One region of the Brachybacterium sp. AOP43-C2-M15 genome, then DNA from elsewhere that is predicted to be linked to it. Evidence: riboswitches for the same ligand, from Rfam matches in the RefSeq annotation. Region 1 holds a riboswitch; each other region holds the start of a gene.
What was found. A riboswitch is a leader RNA that binds a small molecule or an ion and turns the genes downstream of it on or off. The one in region 1 is predicted to bind thiamine pyrophosphate.
Positions count from the first base shown of each region.

Region 2: it holds a riboswitch for thiamine pyrophosphate, as region 1 does, so the genes downstream of both, thiO (glycine oxidase ThiO) here and ACT3SP_RS06150 (ECF transporter S component) in region 1, are expected to answer to the same signal.
Region 3: it holds a riboswitch for thiamine pyrophosphate, as region 1 does, so the genes downstream of both, thiC (phosphomethylpyrimidine synthase ThiC) here and ACT3SP_RS06150 (ECF transporter S component) in region 1, are expected to answer to the same signal.

Region 1 is NZ_JBQSWB010000004.1:193,316-198,371, forward strand. Features, by position in the region: gene ACT3SP_RS06130 (ADP-ribosylglycohydrolase family protein) at 1-489, opposite strand, end outside; gene ACT3SP_RS06135 (hypothetical protein) at 572-1,366, shown strand; gene ACT3SP_RS06140 (M13 family metallopeptidase) at 1,422-3,446, shown strand; gene ACT3SP_RS06145 (hypothetical protein) at 3,443-4,009, shown strand; TPP riboswitch at 4,056-4,162, shown strand; gene ACT3SP_RS06150 (ECF transporter S component) at 4,209-4,790, shown strand; gene ACT3SP_RS06155 (ATP-binding cassette domain-containing protein) at 4,889-5,056, shown strand, end outside.
Region 2 is NZ_JBQSWB010000001.1:55,666-60,721, reverse strand. Features, by position in the region: gene ACT3SP_RS00220 (carboxyltransferase domain-containing protein) at 1-717, opposite strand, end outside; gene ACT3SP_RS00215 (LamB/YcsF family protein) at 714-1,484, opposite strand; gene ACT3SP_RS00210 (hypothetical protein) at 1,560-2,468, shown strand; TPP riboswitch at 2,505-2,611, shown strand; gene thiO (glycine oxidase ThiO) at 2,606-3,796, shown strand; gene thiS (sulfur carrier protein ThiS) at 3,793-4,041, shown strand; gene ACT3SP_RS00195 (thiazole synthase) at 4,044-4,910, shown strand; gene moeB (molybdopterin-synthase adenylyltransferase MoeB) at 4,907-5,056, shown strand, end outside.
Region 3 is NZ_JBQSWB010000007.1:230,644-235,699, forward strand. Features, by position in the region: gene thiC (phosphomethylpyrimidine synthase ThiC) at 1-1,073, opposite strand, end outside; TPP riboswitch at 1,073-1,183, opposite strand; gene ACT3SP_RS09905 (NAD(P)H-dependent oxidoreductase) at 1,299-2,126, opposite strand; gene ACT3SP_RS09910 (cupin domain-containing protein) at 2,263-3,216, shown strand; gene ACT3SP_RS09915 (hypothetical protein) at 3,310-4,545, shown strand; gene ACT3SP_RS09920 (RidA family protein) at 4,639-5,019, opposite strand.

The DNA.
Region 1 (5,056 bases):
GTGCACGCGCCCCAGCGACCCGTTGCCGGCGGAGGCCGGCAGCTCCTCGTGAGCGGCCTCCGCGGCCCGACGGAAGTCCGCCGCCCGGGGCGCGTAATGACCGCTCTCACGGGCGAGGTCCGCCGCGGTGCGCACCACCTGCGAGGTCAGCGTCCCGATGTCCGGGGTGCCCAGCGACCAGGAGTACCACTCACGCGCGATGTGGTCCTGTGCCGTCTCGATCCGCAGGTCATGACCGTCGGACGCCGCGAGCGAGGCCTCCAGCACCACGATCGCCATCGACGTCTCGTCGGTCCACTCCCCCGGCTGCCAGTCCAGGATCCCGCCGCCGATCATCTCGACCTCCTCGGAGTCCACCACCGGGGGCTGGAACTCGTAGGGAGCGCCCAGGGCGTCGCCCGCGGCGGCCGCCACCACCGCGCCGACGGCGCGCTGGCGCTGGGCAGCGGACAGGCCCGCGCCGCCGGTCTTCCTCGCATCCGTCCTCACGAACCCATCGTTCCACACCGCCGGTGGCGGACCGCACGGCGTCTCGCCCCCGCTACCCTGGTGGGGACCCAGAAGGAGCTCCATGACCGACACCCCCGCAGCGGCCGGGCCGCACTGTGACGACCCCCACGACCACACCGGACACGACCATCCCCCCACCGGTGCGGATCTGGTCCGGGACCTCGTCAAGGGGCTGTCGATCCAAGCGCTGCTGATCCCTGCGCTCGCGGTGGTGCTGCTGATCGCGATCCTGCCCTTCGCGCCCGTGAGCCCCGTCCCGCTGCTGCTGGGCATCGGTCTGGGCGCCGCGCAGCTGGCCTCGCTGGTCGCCACCAGCCTCTTCGTGGCCCGCACCCGCACCCAGCTGGCCGTCAACCCGGGACTGCTGGCCGTGCGCAGCGTGGTCGACGAGCTGCTGCGCGTGGCGGCGGTGCTGCTGGCGGTGCTGCTGTGGCCCGCGGACATCCGGGCCGAGCTCGGCGTCTGGGTGGGCGCGGGCTGCGCCCTGGTGTGGCTCATCCTCGCCACCGCCCAGACCGTCACTACCCGGCAGCGCATCGCCCGCCCCGGCGACTGGTCCACGGAGGCGATCTCGACCCTGCTCGCGCAGCGCGTCGGGGCGCGCTCCACCGTGATCATGCGCCTGCTCGACGTGGCGGGCACCGCGATGTTCCAGGTCGGCGCGACGATCCTGGTGATCCTCTCGCCCGTGCTCGTGATCGGCACGATCGTGCTCTCGATCGGCGTCGGCCTGTCGACCCTCGTGCTGCACCGCCGCCCGCCCGCCGATCGCGCCCGCAGCCCCTGGGCCTACGCCCCCGTCGGCCTCGGGCTGCTGGCCCTCGCGCTGGCCTCCTTCGGGCTGCTCGCCCTCTGACCCGCGTCCGCCGGACGCCGCCCTCGACCACCCCACCTCACCGCAGGAGCCGATGATGACCACTGCCCCCGCCGCCCGCCGTTCGGGCCTCTCCCTCGACCAGGTCGACGACGCCGTCCGGATCCAGGACGACCTCTTCGGACACGTCAACGGGCGCTGGCTGCGCGAGCACGAGATGCCCGCGGACCGCTCGAGCGACGGTGCCTTCCACGCCCTGCGCGACCTCTCGGAGGACCAGGTGCGCGAGATCGTCGAGGAGGCCGCGGCCGACGTCGAGCGCGCCGACCCCGCCGGGGAGCAGGTCCCCACCAGCGACCACGCCCGGGTGGGCGCGCTGTACCGGATGTTCATGGACACCGACGCGATCGAGCGGGCGGGGCTCGGGGTCCTCGAGGACCTGCTGGGCACCATCACCGCCGCCGCCGATCTCGAGGCGATCACGCGCACCATGGCCGCCCCCGACTCCGGGGCCTCCGCGCTGCTGTCCTACGTGTGGACCGATGACCACGACTCCACGAGCTACCAGGTCAAGATCCACCAGGGCGGGCTGGGCCTGCCCGACGAGTCCTACTACCGCGAGGACCGCTACGCCGAGATCCGCGAGGCCTACACGGCGCACCTGGCGAACCTCGCCCGCCTCGCCGAGCTGCCCGGCCGCGAGGGCCTGGTCGCCGGGTCCCCGGAGGACCTCGCCGGCGCCGTGATGGTCTTCGAGACCCGTCTGGCCGCCTGCCACGTGGACGTGGTCCGCCTGCGCGACCGTGAGAAGTCCTCCAACCCGATGGACGCCGCCCAGCGCCGCGAGCTCGCCCCGTCCTTCCCCTGGGAGGCCTTCGTCGAGGGCACCGAGGCGCCCAGCGCCGCCTTCGAGGTCGTCTCGGTGGGCCAGCCCGAGTTCGTCTCCGCGGCCGCCGAGCTGCTGGCCGGCGAGGACCTCGACGTGCTGCGCAGCTGGCTGGCCGTGCACGCGGTCGCCGCCTACGCCCCCTACGGCCCCGCCGCCCTGGTCGAGGAGGACTTCGCCTTCTCCGGCCGGATCCTCTCCGGCGCCGAGCAGCTGCGGGAGCGCTGGAAGCGCGCCGTCGCCTTCGTCGAGGGCGTCGTCGGCTTCGCCGTCGGCCGGGAGTACGTCTCCCGCCACTTCCCCGCCGCCCACAAGGAGCGGATGACCGAACTGGTCGACGCCCTGCTGGACGCCTACCGCGACTCCATCGAGACGCTGCCCTGGATGACCCCGGCCACCCGGCAGAAGGCGCTCGCGAAGCTCGCGAGGTTCACCCCGAAGATCGGCTACCCCGAGAAGTGGCGGGAGTACGACGGACTGGAGATCGTGCCCGGCGACCTCGTCGCCACCGCCCGCGCCTCGCGCCGCTTCGACGCGGCCTACGAGTACGCGAAGGTGGGCGGCCCGATCGACGAGACCGAGTGGCACATGACCCCGCAGACGGTCAACGCCTACTACAACCCTGGCCGCAACGAGATCGTCTTCCCGGCCGCGATCCTGCAGCCCCCGTTCTTCGACGCCGAGGCGGACGACGCCGTGAACTTCGGCGGGATCGGCGCCGTCATCGGCCACGAGGTGGGGCACGGCTTCGACGACCAGGGCTCCAAGTACGACGGCGACGGCAACCTGATCTCCTGGTGGACGCCGGAGGACCGGGAGGCCTTCGACGGCCGGGCGGCGCAGCTCATCGCCCAGTACTCCGAGCTGTCCCCGCGCGAGCTCGACGACACTCATCGCGTCAACGGGGCTCTGACCATCGGCGAGAACATCGGCGACCTGGGCGGGCTCTCGATCGCGGTCAAGGCGTATCTGTCCCGCAGGGACGCCGAGGAGGTCGCCGCCGAGCTCGACGGCCTCGACGGCCTGCAGCGCGTCTTCTGGTCCTGGGCGACCGTGTGGCGGGGCCGGAACCGCACCCAGGAGGCGATCCGACGCCTGGCCGTGGACCCCCACGCCCCGATGGAGTTCCGCTGCAACTCCGTGGTGGGCCACCTCGAGGAGTTCCACACCGCCTTCGACGTGACCGAGGGCGATGCCATGTACCGCGCCCCCGAGGAGCGGGTGGCGATCTGGTGAGACCGGACCCGCCGTTCTACGTGGGCCGCACCCGGCCCACCTCCGTCGGCTGGACCCGCATCGGGGTGACGCTCCTGTGCGGCGCGGTGCTCGCCGTGCTCATGGCCCAGCGCTCCTCGACGCCGGTGGTGCTGCTGGTGGTGGTGCTCTTCCTCGCCCTGTCGCTGTGGACCTGGATGGGCCAGGCCACCCGCTTCATCGTCGACGAGCACGGGATCACGGTGAGCCTCGGCGGATTCCTGCCGCGCCGGCCGTGGCCGGTCGAGAACTTCCGCACCGTGCAGCTGCGCGAGATGCCGTCCTCGACGGTGGGCGTGACCCTCGGCGGCTACGGCTGGCGGCGAGGGAAGGCGATCACGTCGCGGCCCGAGGAGCTCACCCCCGTCGGCCGCCGGAAGATCTTCACCGTCGCCGGGACCCAGCAGCCCTACCGGATGCTGGTCACCCGCCCCGGTACGCTGGTCGAGATCATCGGCCGCGACGCCCCGCACTACATCCTCTCCCCCGAGGATCCGCAGGCGACCGCGGAGGCGGTGGACCAGGCGATCCGGGCGCGCCGCTGAGCGCGGCGCCGTCCCTCGTCCGGGCACGCTAGACTGGGCGATCGTCATCCACTGACAGGGGAGCACCTCCGGGTGCTGAGAGTGCGCACACGAGCGCAGACCCTCGAACCTGATCCGGCTCGCACCGGCGTAGGGAGTCGGGATATCCGCGCGGCACCACCGGTGGCGCACGCCCCTTCCACTCATGGGAGGAGAAGTGATGACCCGCTATCGCACCGTGGACCTGCTGGTGACCGTCCTGATCGGAGCGGCCTTCGGCGTCGCGTTCCTGGGCTACGGCCAGCTGTACACGCTGATCGGCCCGCTCACCGCGGCCTTCAAGCCCGCCGAGGGGCTGCTGGCAGGGATCTGGTTCCTGCCGGCGATGCTCGCCGCCCTCATCGTGCGCAAGCCCGGCGCCGCCCTGCTCGCGGAGATGATCGCCGCGGTGCTCTCGATGCTGCTGGGCAGCCAGTGGGGCTGGGGCACCGCGATCTCCGGGCTGATGCAGGGCGGCGGCGTGGAGCTCGCCTTCCTGCTCACCCGCTACCGCCGCTTCACCCTGCCGGTGGCCGTGCTGGGCGGCGTGCTCGCCGCGCTGCTCGAATGGGGCTGGGAGAAGTTCGCCTACTACCAGGAGATGAGCTGGGCCTTCTCCGGCGCCATGCTCGGCTTCTTCGTGCTCTCCGGGGTGCTGCTGTGCGGCGTGCTGGGCTGGGCGGCCACCCGCGCCCTGGTCGCCACCGGGGCGGTGGACTCCCTCGCCGCCGGCCGGGAGCACTCCCGGGCCGCGGCCGTCTGAGCGGAGGGAAGAGGATCACCCCGCCGAGCGCCCCGACCGCCGCGGGTCTGCGCCTGGACGGCCTGCGGTGGCGCCCCCTCTCGCGCCGCGAGCCGACCATCGCGGGCCTCGACCTCGAGATCCCGCACGGCCAGCGGGTGCTGCTCGCCGGGGCCAGCGGCAGCGGCAAGTCGACCGTGCTGCGCGCCCTGGCCGGCCTGCTCGACGAGGAGGACGGCGAGGGCGCGGGCCTGCTCCCGCCGCCGCAGCGGCCCGGCGAGCGCGGA
Region 2 (5,056 bases), on a different contig from region 1:
GGTGGTGGGTGCGGCGGCCCGTGCCGTCGGCCGCTGCGGGGCGAAGCGCACCCGGGTGCCGGGGGCGAGCAGGGCCGGGGCCTCCCGGTCCACGTCGAACAGCACGGCGTCGCTGCGGCCGATGAGCTGCCAGCCGCCGGGGGACGGGCGAGGGTAGATGCCGCAGTACCGGGAGGCGAGGCCGACGGCGCCGGCCGGCACGGCGGTGCGCGGCTCGCCGCGGCGGGGCACGTCCCAGGGCGGGCCGACGGGGGCCGCGGAGTCCTCGGCGAGCAGATACGCGAAGCCGGGGGCGAAGCCGCCGAAGGCCGCCGTCCAGCGCGCCGCGGAATGGGCGTCGATCAGCGCGTCCGTCCCCATCCCGAGCAGAGCGGCGACCACGTCCAGGTCCTCGCCGTCGTAGACCACGTCGACGGTGACCTCCTCGCCCGGAGAGTCCTGCCGGTCCGGGACGGGCAGCTCGCGCAGCAGCGCGGTGAAGTCCTGCAGGTCCTGCGGGGCGGTGCCGGCGAGCAGCAGGGTGCGCTCGGCCGGGACCAGGTCCACCAGGTGCTCCGGGGACAGGGCCTGCACCGCGGCCGCGACGGCGAGCACCGCGGCGGTGTCCGGGTACTCGGCCAGCAGCGCGGTCTCGCCGGCGCGATGCACGGCCAGCGGGGGGTCGAGGGTGTCGGGGATCGTGCTCGTCGGCCGCGCGACCTCGCCGTTCCCGCTCACAGCGCCGCCTCGAGCCGCACGCCCGCCGACTCCAGGCCGGCGCGCACCGCCCGGGCGAGCTCCACCGCGCCGGGGGTGTCGCCGTGCAGGCAGAGGGAGCGGACCGGCAGCTCGACCCGGCTCCCGTCGGCCGCGCGCACCCGCTGCTCGGTGGCGATCGACAGGGCCTGCTCGGCGACCGCCGCGGGATCGGTGAGCACGGCGCCGGGCAGAGCGCGCGGCGTCAGGGTGCCGTCGGGGAGATAGGCGCGATCCGCGAACCCTTCGAGCACCACCTCGATCCCGGCCCTCCGCGCGACGTCGACCACGACGGCGCCGGGCGCGGCGACCAGCGGCAGCTCGCCGCCGAGCTCCTGCAGCGCCTGCACCACGGCGGCCGCCTGGGCCTCGTGATGGGCCAGGGCGTTGTAGAGGGCGCCGTGCGGCTTCACCCCGCGCACCTGCGCCCGCTCGGCCCCGGCCATCGCCTGCAGCGCCCCCACCTGCACGATCAGCAGATCGGTGAGGTCGGCGGGAGAGACGTCGAGGAAGCGCCGGCCGAAGCCGCCCAGATCCGGATAGGCGACGTGCGCGGTGATCGCGACGTCCCGGGCGCGGGCCGCACGGGTCGCCGCCCGCATGGTCCCCGGGTCCCCGGCGTGCCCGCCGCAGGCGATGTTCGCGGTGGTGACCACGTCGAGCATCGCGGCGTCGTCCCCCATCGACCAGGCGCCGTAGCCCTCCCCGAGGTCGGCGTTGAGGTCGAGCGGCGTGAGCTGGGCGGTCATCGGGGATCCTCTCCTTCACGCGGGGCGGCGGGGCATGTCCATTGTCGGCCCTCCGGAGGCCGATAGTGTCGAATCATGAGCCAGAACCCCGCCGACCGGCCCGTCGGCGCCACCCAGGATCCGTCCCCCACCACGCCGGGGGCGGTCCCCGACCTCCCGGCGGGTCTGGGATCGAGCGATCCTGCGGCCCCGATCCGCTTCTCCTCGTCGGACGTCTCCGCGGCGGCCGAGGTGCTGCAGCGGTCCGAGCAGGGCGACGCGGAGCTGCTGCTCGCCCTCACCGACGAGCAGCTCGCCGCGCTCGACGGCTACGAGCGGCGCCAGTTCACGGCGACGCCCTGGCTCGACGAGCACCCCGACCGGCGGAGCTTCGCGGCCGGGGTCGGGCTGCGGGCGCTCATCGCCGCCGGTCAGGTCCGCGAGACCGTCGACCCGGAGAGCGGACGGGCGCAGTGGCGAGCGGACCCCGAGCTCGCCGGCTGCCTGGTGCTGCGGCGCACCGCGACCCTCTTCCTCACCGCCGAGCGCACCGTGCAGACCGCCCAGGGCCCCCAGGTGCAGCGCCTGCACCACTGTGTGCACGACGACGGGGTGCTCGAGGAGGAGGTGACACCCCTCGGCATCCACCGCTTCACCCCGCTGCGGCGGGAGCAGGCCGTCGCCCGGCTGGTGCACCTGCTGGACCCCGAGGGCACGACCACCCGGTCGGGCGAGCCGCTGCGGGTGCGTTCCTCCGCTCTCGCGAGCAGCGCGATCGCCCAGCAGCTCGCCCTGACCCGCGCGCTCACCGTGCTGACCGTGGTCCGCACGGCCGACGGGACGGTGCAGCAGGCCAGCGTGTACGCGACACCGGAGGGGGTGCTGACGATGGAGGCCCTCGATCCCGGCGCGGACGACCCGCAGCTGGAGTTCCGCGCCGTGGACGCCGAGGACCTGCGCGCCCTCGCCACCGTCCTGATCACCGGCGGGGGAGCGCCCGGGTGACCTCTCTGCGCGGGAGGCGTTCGACGGCATAGACTCGAGACCTTCCGTGGGAGCCCGGGGTGCCGGGCTGAGAGGGCGCGCAGCGCCGACCACCAGCACTGGATGCGGATCATGCCGTCGTCAGGAGGAGAGCGCTCATGCAGCACGTCGTCGTCATCGGAGCGGGCATCGTGGGCCTGCTCACCGCGTACGAGCTGCGCCGCCGCGGGCACCGGGTGGAGCTGCGCTCGCAGGGGATCGCCGAGGGGGCGAGCTTCGCCGCCGCCGGGATGCTCGCCCCCGCCGCCGAGATCCAGCACGGCCAGGGGCCGCTGTGGGACATCATGCGCGCGGCCGGGGAGCTGCACCGCGAGCTCGCCGCGGAGCTCCCCGGCGCCGGGTACCGCGACGCCTCCACCCTCGTCGTCGGCCGGGACGCCGCGGATCTCGCGGACCTGCGCGCCCTGGGCGCCGTCCAGCGCGCGACCGGGGCCGAGGTGCGGGAGCTCACGGGCGCCGCGCTGCACCGCGAGGAGGGGGCGCTGCTGCGCGGGCTCGCCGGCGGCGTGCTCCTCGAGCGCGATCACCAGGTCGACCCGCGACGGCTCGCGGCGAGCGTCCTCGACGCCCTCGGGGCGACGGGGCCCTCGGACCCCGCGCCGCGCTCGGCCCGCTCCGTGCCCGGAGCCGGACCGCCCGTCGAGATCCGGCGGGGCGCGGTCACCGACTGCGCGGGGATCGAGGCCGACGCCGTGGTCCTCGCCGCCGGGCTCGGCGTCCCGGCGATCGACGGACCCCATCGCGCGCTCGACCTCTCCCTGCGCCCCGTCCACGGCGACATCCTGCGCCTGCGGGTCCCGCAGTCGCTGCTCCTGCCGGGGGAGGAGAACCTCGTCGGACGCACCGTGCGCGCCCTCGTGCGGGGCCGTCCCGTCTATCTCGTCCCCCGCGACGACCGCACCCTCGTGCTCGGCGCCACCAGCCGCGAGGACGACCTCGCGGGCACCTCCGCCGGCGGGGTGCTGCAGCTGCTCCAGGACGCCGCGGAGATCCTGCCCGCCGTGCGCGAGACCGAGCTGCTCGAGGTCACCACCCGCGACCGCCCCGGCACGCCCGACGACCTCCCGCTGCTCGGCCCGGTCCCCGGAGCCGAGCACGTGATCGTCTCCACCGGCTACCACCGCCACGGGATCCTGCTGGCCGCCTGGGCCGCGCAGCGCACCGCCGATCTGATCGACGCAGTCCCCCCGGACTCCCGCACGGCCGAGCACCTGCACGCCGTGCGCCCCGACCGCTTCACCCCCGGCGCCGCTCCGACCGGCGCCCCTGTCTTCGAGGAGGCCCGATGACCAGCACCCTTGCTCTCACCGTCAACGCCGAGGAGCGCGCGGTCCCCGCCGCGTGGACCGTGCGCGATCTCGTCGCCGATCAGGTCGGCCAGGAGGTCGGCGAGGACGGTCGCGCCGCCGACGGCGGATCGCTCGGCGTCGCCGTCGCCGTCGACGACGCCGTCGTCCCCCGCAGCCGCTGGGCCGCCACCGCTCTCACCGACGGTGCGCGCTGCGAGATCGTCACCGCCGTCCAGGGAGGCTGAGCATGACCACCACCGATCGCGCTCCCGCGGCTCCCTCTCCTGGGGCTCCCTCTCCTGCGGGCGACCCGCTGGTCGTCGCCGGCCGGGCCTTCGCCTCCCGGCTGATCATGGGAACGGGCGGAGCCCGGGACCTCGCCGCCCTCGAGCGGGCCCTGATCGCCTCCGGCACCGCTCTGACCACGGTCGCCATGCGCCGCTACTCGACGCAGACCCGCGGCTCGGTGTTCGAGCTGGTGCGCCGTCTGGGCATCGACGTGCTCCCGAACACCGCCGGCTGCTACAGCGTGCGTGACGCGGTGCTGACCGCCGAGCTCGCCCGCGAGGCGCTCGAGACCGACTGGGTCAAGCTCGAGGTCATCGCCGACGAGGAGACCCTCCTTCCCGACGGGGTGGAACTGCTCGAGGCCACCGAGGAGCTCGTGCGGCGCGGCTTCACCGTGCTCCCGTACACGAGCGACGACCCCGCGCTCGCCCGCCGGCTCGAGGACGCCGGCGCCGCCGCGGTGATGCCGCTCGGCAGCCCCATCGGCACCGGACTGGGGATCCTCAACCCCCACAACATCGAGATGATCTGCGAGCGGGCCGGGGTGCCCGTCGTCCTCGACGCCGGGGTCGGAACCGCCTCCGACGCCGCGCTCGCCATGGAGCTGGGCTGCTCCGCCGTGCTCGTGGCCAGCGCCGTCACCCGTGCCCGCGAGCCCGAGGACATGGCCCGCGCCATGGACCTGGCCGTGCGCGCCGGGCGCGCGGCCGCGGGGGCCGGTCGCATCCCGCGCCGCCGCCTCGCCCTGGCCTCCTCGGCCCCCGACGGGCTCATCGACCCCGTCGAGCGCGGAGAGAGCGGCGGACGGGAGGCCGAGTCGTGGTGACCCACCCCCCGCTGGTCGAGCCCGGGCCGGAGCTGCGCCCCGACCAGATCGACCGCTACCGCCGCCAGATCACCCTCGCCGCGATCGGCACCCTCGGCCAACGGCGCCTGCGCGCCGCCCGCGTCCTCGTGGTCGGCGCCGGCGGC
Region 3 (5,056 bases), on a different contig from region 1:
GTGTCGAGCTCGGCGAACTGGGCGGCGTCGTTCGCGTCCGCCAGGCACCCCGGGCGCAGCCCGTCGCCCAGCGAGAAGGACACGTCGTAGCGGGCGAAGATCTCGCACAGCTCGTCGTAGTGCTCGTACAGGAAGTTCTCCCGGTGGTGGGCCAGGCACCAGCCCGCCAGGATCGAGCCGCCGCGGGAGACGATCCCGGTGACCCGGTTCGCGGTCAGCGGCACGTAGCGCAGCAGGACCCCGGCGTGGATCGTCATGTAGTCCACGCCCTGCTCGCACTGCTCGATCACCGTGTCGCGGAAGATCTCCCAGGTCAGCGCGTTCGCATCCCCGTCGACCTTCTCGAGGGCCTGGTAGATCGGGACGGTCCCGATCGGCACCGGGGAGTTGCGCAGGATCCACTCGCGGGTGGTGTGGATGTCGTCCCCGGTGGACAGGTCCATGACGGTGTCCGCGCCCCAGCGAGTGGCCCATTCGAGCTTGGAGACCTCCTCGGCGATCGAGGAGGTCACCGCCGAGTTGCCGATGTTGGCGTTGACCTTCACCAGGAAGGCGCGGCCGATGATCATCGGTTCCGCCTCGGGATGGTTCACGTTCGCGGGGATGATCGCGCGGCCGGCCGCCACCTCGCTGCGCACCAGCTCCACGTCGCAGTCCTCCCGCAGCGCCACGTAGCGCATCTCCGGGGTGATCTCGCCGCGACGGGCGTAGTGCATCTGGGTGACGCGGCGCCCCGGGAGGGAGCGCAGCGGGGGTCGGCTCGCGCCGCGCCACTCCGCGCTCGCCTCGCCGCGGCGCACGGCGCTGCGTCCGTCGTCGACGAGGGTGCGGCCGCGGCCGCTGTAGGTCTCGACGTCCTCTCGGCCGTCGATCCATGCGGAGCGCATCGGGGCCAGGCCCACCTCGGGCTCGCAGCCGGGCCCGGCGGTGCGGTACACCTCCAGCGGCGGGTTCGGCACACCGGCGGGGGAATCGTCCTGGGCGATCCGGGTGACGGGCACCCGGATGCCGTGGGCGGGGTCCTCGAGGTGGCCGAGGCTGTGGGTGGGGTAGTTCTCAGGGCGTGCGGACATCGTCTCGCTCTCCTTCTTCCTTCGCCGGCATGACCCGGGGCAGGTTCGGTCGGTGCTCGAACCGCGACAGTTCGATCTCAGCCCGCTGCGACGGGCACCCGAGGGATCGGCGACGACGGTAGCAGATGCCCGGCCGGTCACGGGGAGAGGACCCCTGGCCGGGACGCGGCGGATCGCTCGGACCACGGATCGCTCGGACCACGGATCGCTCAGACCACGGCTCACTCAGACCACGGCGCCGAGGTCGACCCCGGCGTCGCGGCGATGGATGCCGAGATCCGTGCGACCGGTGGCGATCCGCGGATCCAGGGCGCGCAGCTCCGCGGGGTAGTCCCCGTCGCGCAGGCGTCGATAGGGGCGGCTCGGCTCGCTGTCGATCCCGGCCAATCGGTCCACCAGGCGCCGGGTCTCGCGCTCGCCGTCCACTTCGTCCAGTCCGTCGGCGTCGTGGACGACGTGCAGGTCCAGCACGTCGATGCCGACGTACCAGAGGGCGCCGTGGGTCAGGGGGAACAGCAGCGAATCCAGGTCGCCGCTGACCCCGCGCGGCCCGATCGTGCGCTCGTCGTCCCCGGCGGTGACCACGATGAGCGCCCGACGTCGGGTGAGACCGCCGTCCCCGTACCGCCGCGGCATCCCGAGCTCGGGGTCGAGCTCGCTGTCGTAGGCGAAGCTGTCGGTCAGCACGCGATCGAGCCAGCCTTTGAGGATCGCCGGGGGGCCGTACCACCACAGGGGGAACTGGAGCACGAGCAGCTCGGCCTTCGCGAGCTTCTCCTGCTCGGCCCGGACGTCCGTCGCGGTCAGCCCCCGGGTGTAGGCCTCACCGGCGAGCGCGGCCAGATTGCCCGGTCGGTCGGCGGGCTCTCCGAGGTCGCGGTCGCCGAGCACGGGATCGAATCCCTGGGCGTACAGGTCCGAGGTCATCACGTCGTGGCCCTGGGACAGGGCCCGGGTGCCGGCGCGGAACAGGTGGCCGCTCAGCGACTGCTGTCGCGGGTGGGCGAGCACCCACAGGGCGGAGCCCGGGAGCGGGGGATGGTCGACGGTCACGAGGGACCTCCAGGTGGGGCGGTCGGTGCGGAGCGCAGTGTCGCTCCGTCGGTCATGACCCAGTCCACCGCACCCCGAGAGAGACGGAGAATGCTCTGAACGCTGAGATCCATATGCCAGCGTCTACGCTGGAGGGATGGAGATCCTCACCGAAGTGCTCGGCAACCTCCGCTCCTCGGGCGCCCTGATCGACCGCAGCCTGCTCACCGAGCACTGGAGCGTCCGGGTCGAGACCGGATCCTCGATCACCGTCGCCACCCTGCTCCGCGGGAGCGGCTGGCTCCACCAGCAGGGACGGGACGCCGAGCCCCTGGGAGCACGGGACCTGGCGATCCTCACCGGCCGCGGGCCGATCCTCCTGAGCAGTGACCTCGACGGCGCGGCGGAGCCCACCTGCGTCGTGACGGCCGAGGGCTCCTGCCTCGACGCGGAGGGCGCCGTGCTCGCGAACGAGCGCGTGGGCCTGGACGCCCGGGTCCGCCGCGAGCGGCTCGCGGCGGAGAGCGTGCTGCTGACCGGGACGCTCCCGACCTCCGGCCGGATCGCCGAGCGGCTGCTGAGCGCCCTGCCGAACGCCGTCGTCGTCCCGCGCGAGGAGCAACGGTCGACCGCCCTGGATCTCCTCGAGAGCGAGCTCGGCAACGACGAGCCCGGTCAGCAGGCGGTTCTCGACAGGCTGCTGGACCTCGTGCTGATCGGGGCGCTGCGGGACTGGTTCGCCCTGGCGGAGGTCTCCGCCCCCGCCTGGTACGGCGCCGCCGGTGATCCGGTCGTCGGCCCTGCGCTGGGTGCCCTGCACGCCGATCCCGCACAGGAGTGGACCGTCGCCTCCCTGGCCCGCCGGGCCGGGGTCTCCCGGGCCGCCTTCGCCCGCCGCTTCGCGGAGGTGATGGGCGAGCCGCCGATCTCCTATCTCTCCGGATGGCGACTGTGCCAGGCGGCGGATCGTCTCGAGCTGAGTGACGACACCCTCGACTCGATCGCCCGGCAGGTGGGCTACTCGAGCTCCTTCGCGCTCAGCGCCGCGTTCACCCGGGAGTACGGGATGCGGCCCAGCCGCTATCGGGAGACCACCCGTGCGCGCCGATGAGCCGCGTCTCCGCCGCGTCCTCGCCGTCGGCCGTGCTCCTGCGTAGAGTCGACCGCAGTCCCGCACACCGTCGTCACGCCCCGTGAGGTCCCGATGTCCCCTCCCGCTCCGCGCACCGTCCAGGCCACCGACAAGTCCTTCCCCGCCTCCGCGATCGGACGCCCGGTCACCGATCTGGGGCTGGGGCTGCGGGACCTCTCCACCCCGCTGCTCGTGCTCGACGACGCGGCGATCGACCACAACCTGCAGGTGATGGAGGCGTGGACGCAGGAGCGCGGCCTCGAGCTGATGCCGCACGGGAAGACCACCATGGCGCCGGTGCTGTGGCGCCGCCAGCTCGCGGCCGGATGCACCGGGATCACCGTCGCGACCGGCTGGCAGGCCGATGTCGCCCTGCGTGCCGACATCCCCACCGTGCAGCTCGCCAACGCCTGCACCGACCCGGCCCTGCTGCGCCGCCTGGTCGCTCACCTCGCGGCGCATCCCGAGCAGGAGCTCGTGCTCTGGGCGGACTCTGTCGCCACGATCGACCTGCTCGAGCAGGTGCTCCCGGACGACTCGCGGCTCGGGGTGCTCGTCGAGCTGGGAGCCGACGGGGGTCGCACCGGTGCCCGCACCCTCGAGCAGGCGCTCGAGGTCGCCGAGCGCGCGGCCGCCTCGAGCACCCTCGTCCTGCGCGGGGCCGCCGGTTACGAGGGGGCTCTCGGCCATGACCGCTCGGAGTCCGCGCTGCAGGCCGTCGGCGCCTACTGCTCCCGCCTCGCCGAGCTCGCGGAGCAGCTGCGTCCGCTGGTGGAGGGCGTGCCGTGGGCGACCGCGGGCGGCAGCGCCTATCCCGACCTGGTCGCCGAGGCCCTCGCGCCGCTGCAGGGCATGCGCAGGATCCTCCGCTCCGGCGCCTATCTGGTCCACGACTCCGGCTTCTACCAGGGCATCTCCCCGCTCGATGTCGAGCGGGGGATCGCCCCGGACCAGGCGCTGCGCCCCGCGATGCGGGCCTACGCCCGGGTGGTCTCGAGGCCCGAGCCGGGGCTCGCCCTGCTCGACGCCGGCAAGCGGGACGTGCCCTTCGACGAAGGCCTGCCGCGCCCCCTCGCCCGGGCCGCCGCGCTGGGCGGCGAGGAGCTCCCCCTGCCGCAGGCGGAGATCACCGCGCTGAACGACCAGCACGCCTTCCTGCGCTGGGAGGGAGAGGACGGCCCTGCCGTGGGCGAGGTCGTGGTGCTCGGGCTCTCGCACCCCTGCACGGCCTTCGACAAGTGGCGGCTCGTCCCGCTGCTGGACCCGGCCACCGGTGCCGTGGACGAAGCGGTCGAGACGTTCTTCTAGACCTGACCCCCGGACGGGCCCGGAGGGGCTCGGAGGGGCTCGGAGAGGGCTCGGCCGGGATCCGGGTAGGGCCGGTCAGGGCGCCCCCAGGGCTCAGCGCGGGAGGCGGGCCACCAGGTCGATCTCGACCAGGATGTTCGCCAGCTGCGAGCCGACGGTGGTGCGCACCGGGAACGGCTCGGAGAAGAACTCGCGGTAGGCGTCGTTGAACTCCGCGAAGTCGGCGAGGTCCGCGAGGTGCACCGTGGTCTTCAGCGCGTCGTCGAGGCTCGCCCCGCGCTCGGCGAGGACGGCCCGGAGGTTCCGCAGCACCTGCCGGGTCTGCTCCGCGACCGAGTCCGCGACCTCGCCGGTCGCCGGGTCCTGCGGTCCGAAACCGGCGGTGAACAGCAGGTCGCCGCTCACGATCGCCTGGCTGTAGGGGCCGGCGGGCTGCGGTGCGCTGCTGGTGCGGACGGCGTCCTTGGGGGTCATGCTGCTCCTCGGGTCGGTGGAGACGGGTTCGTGGCGG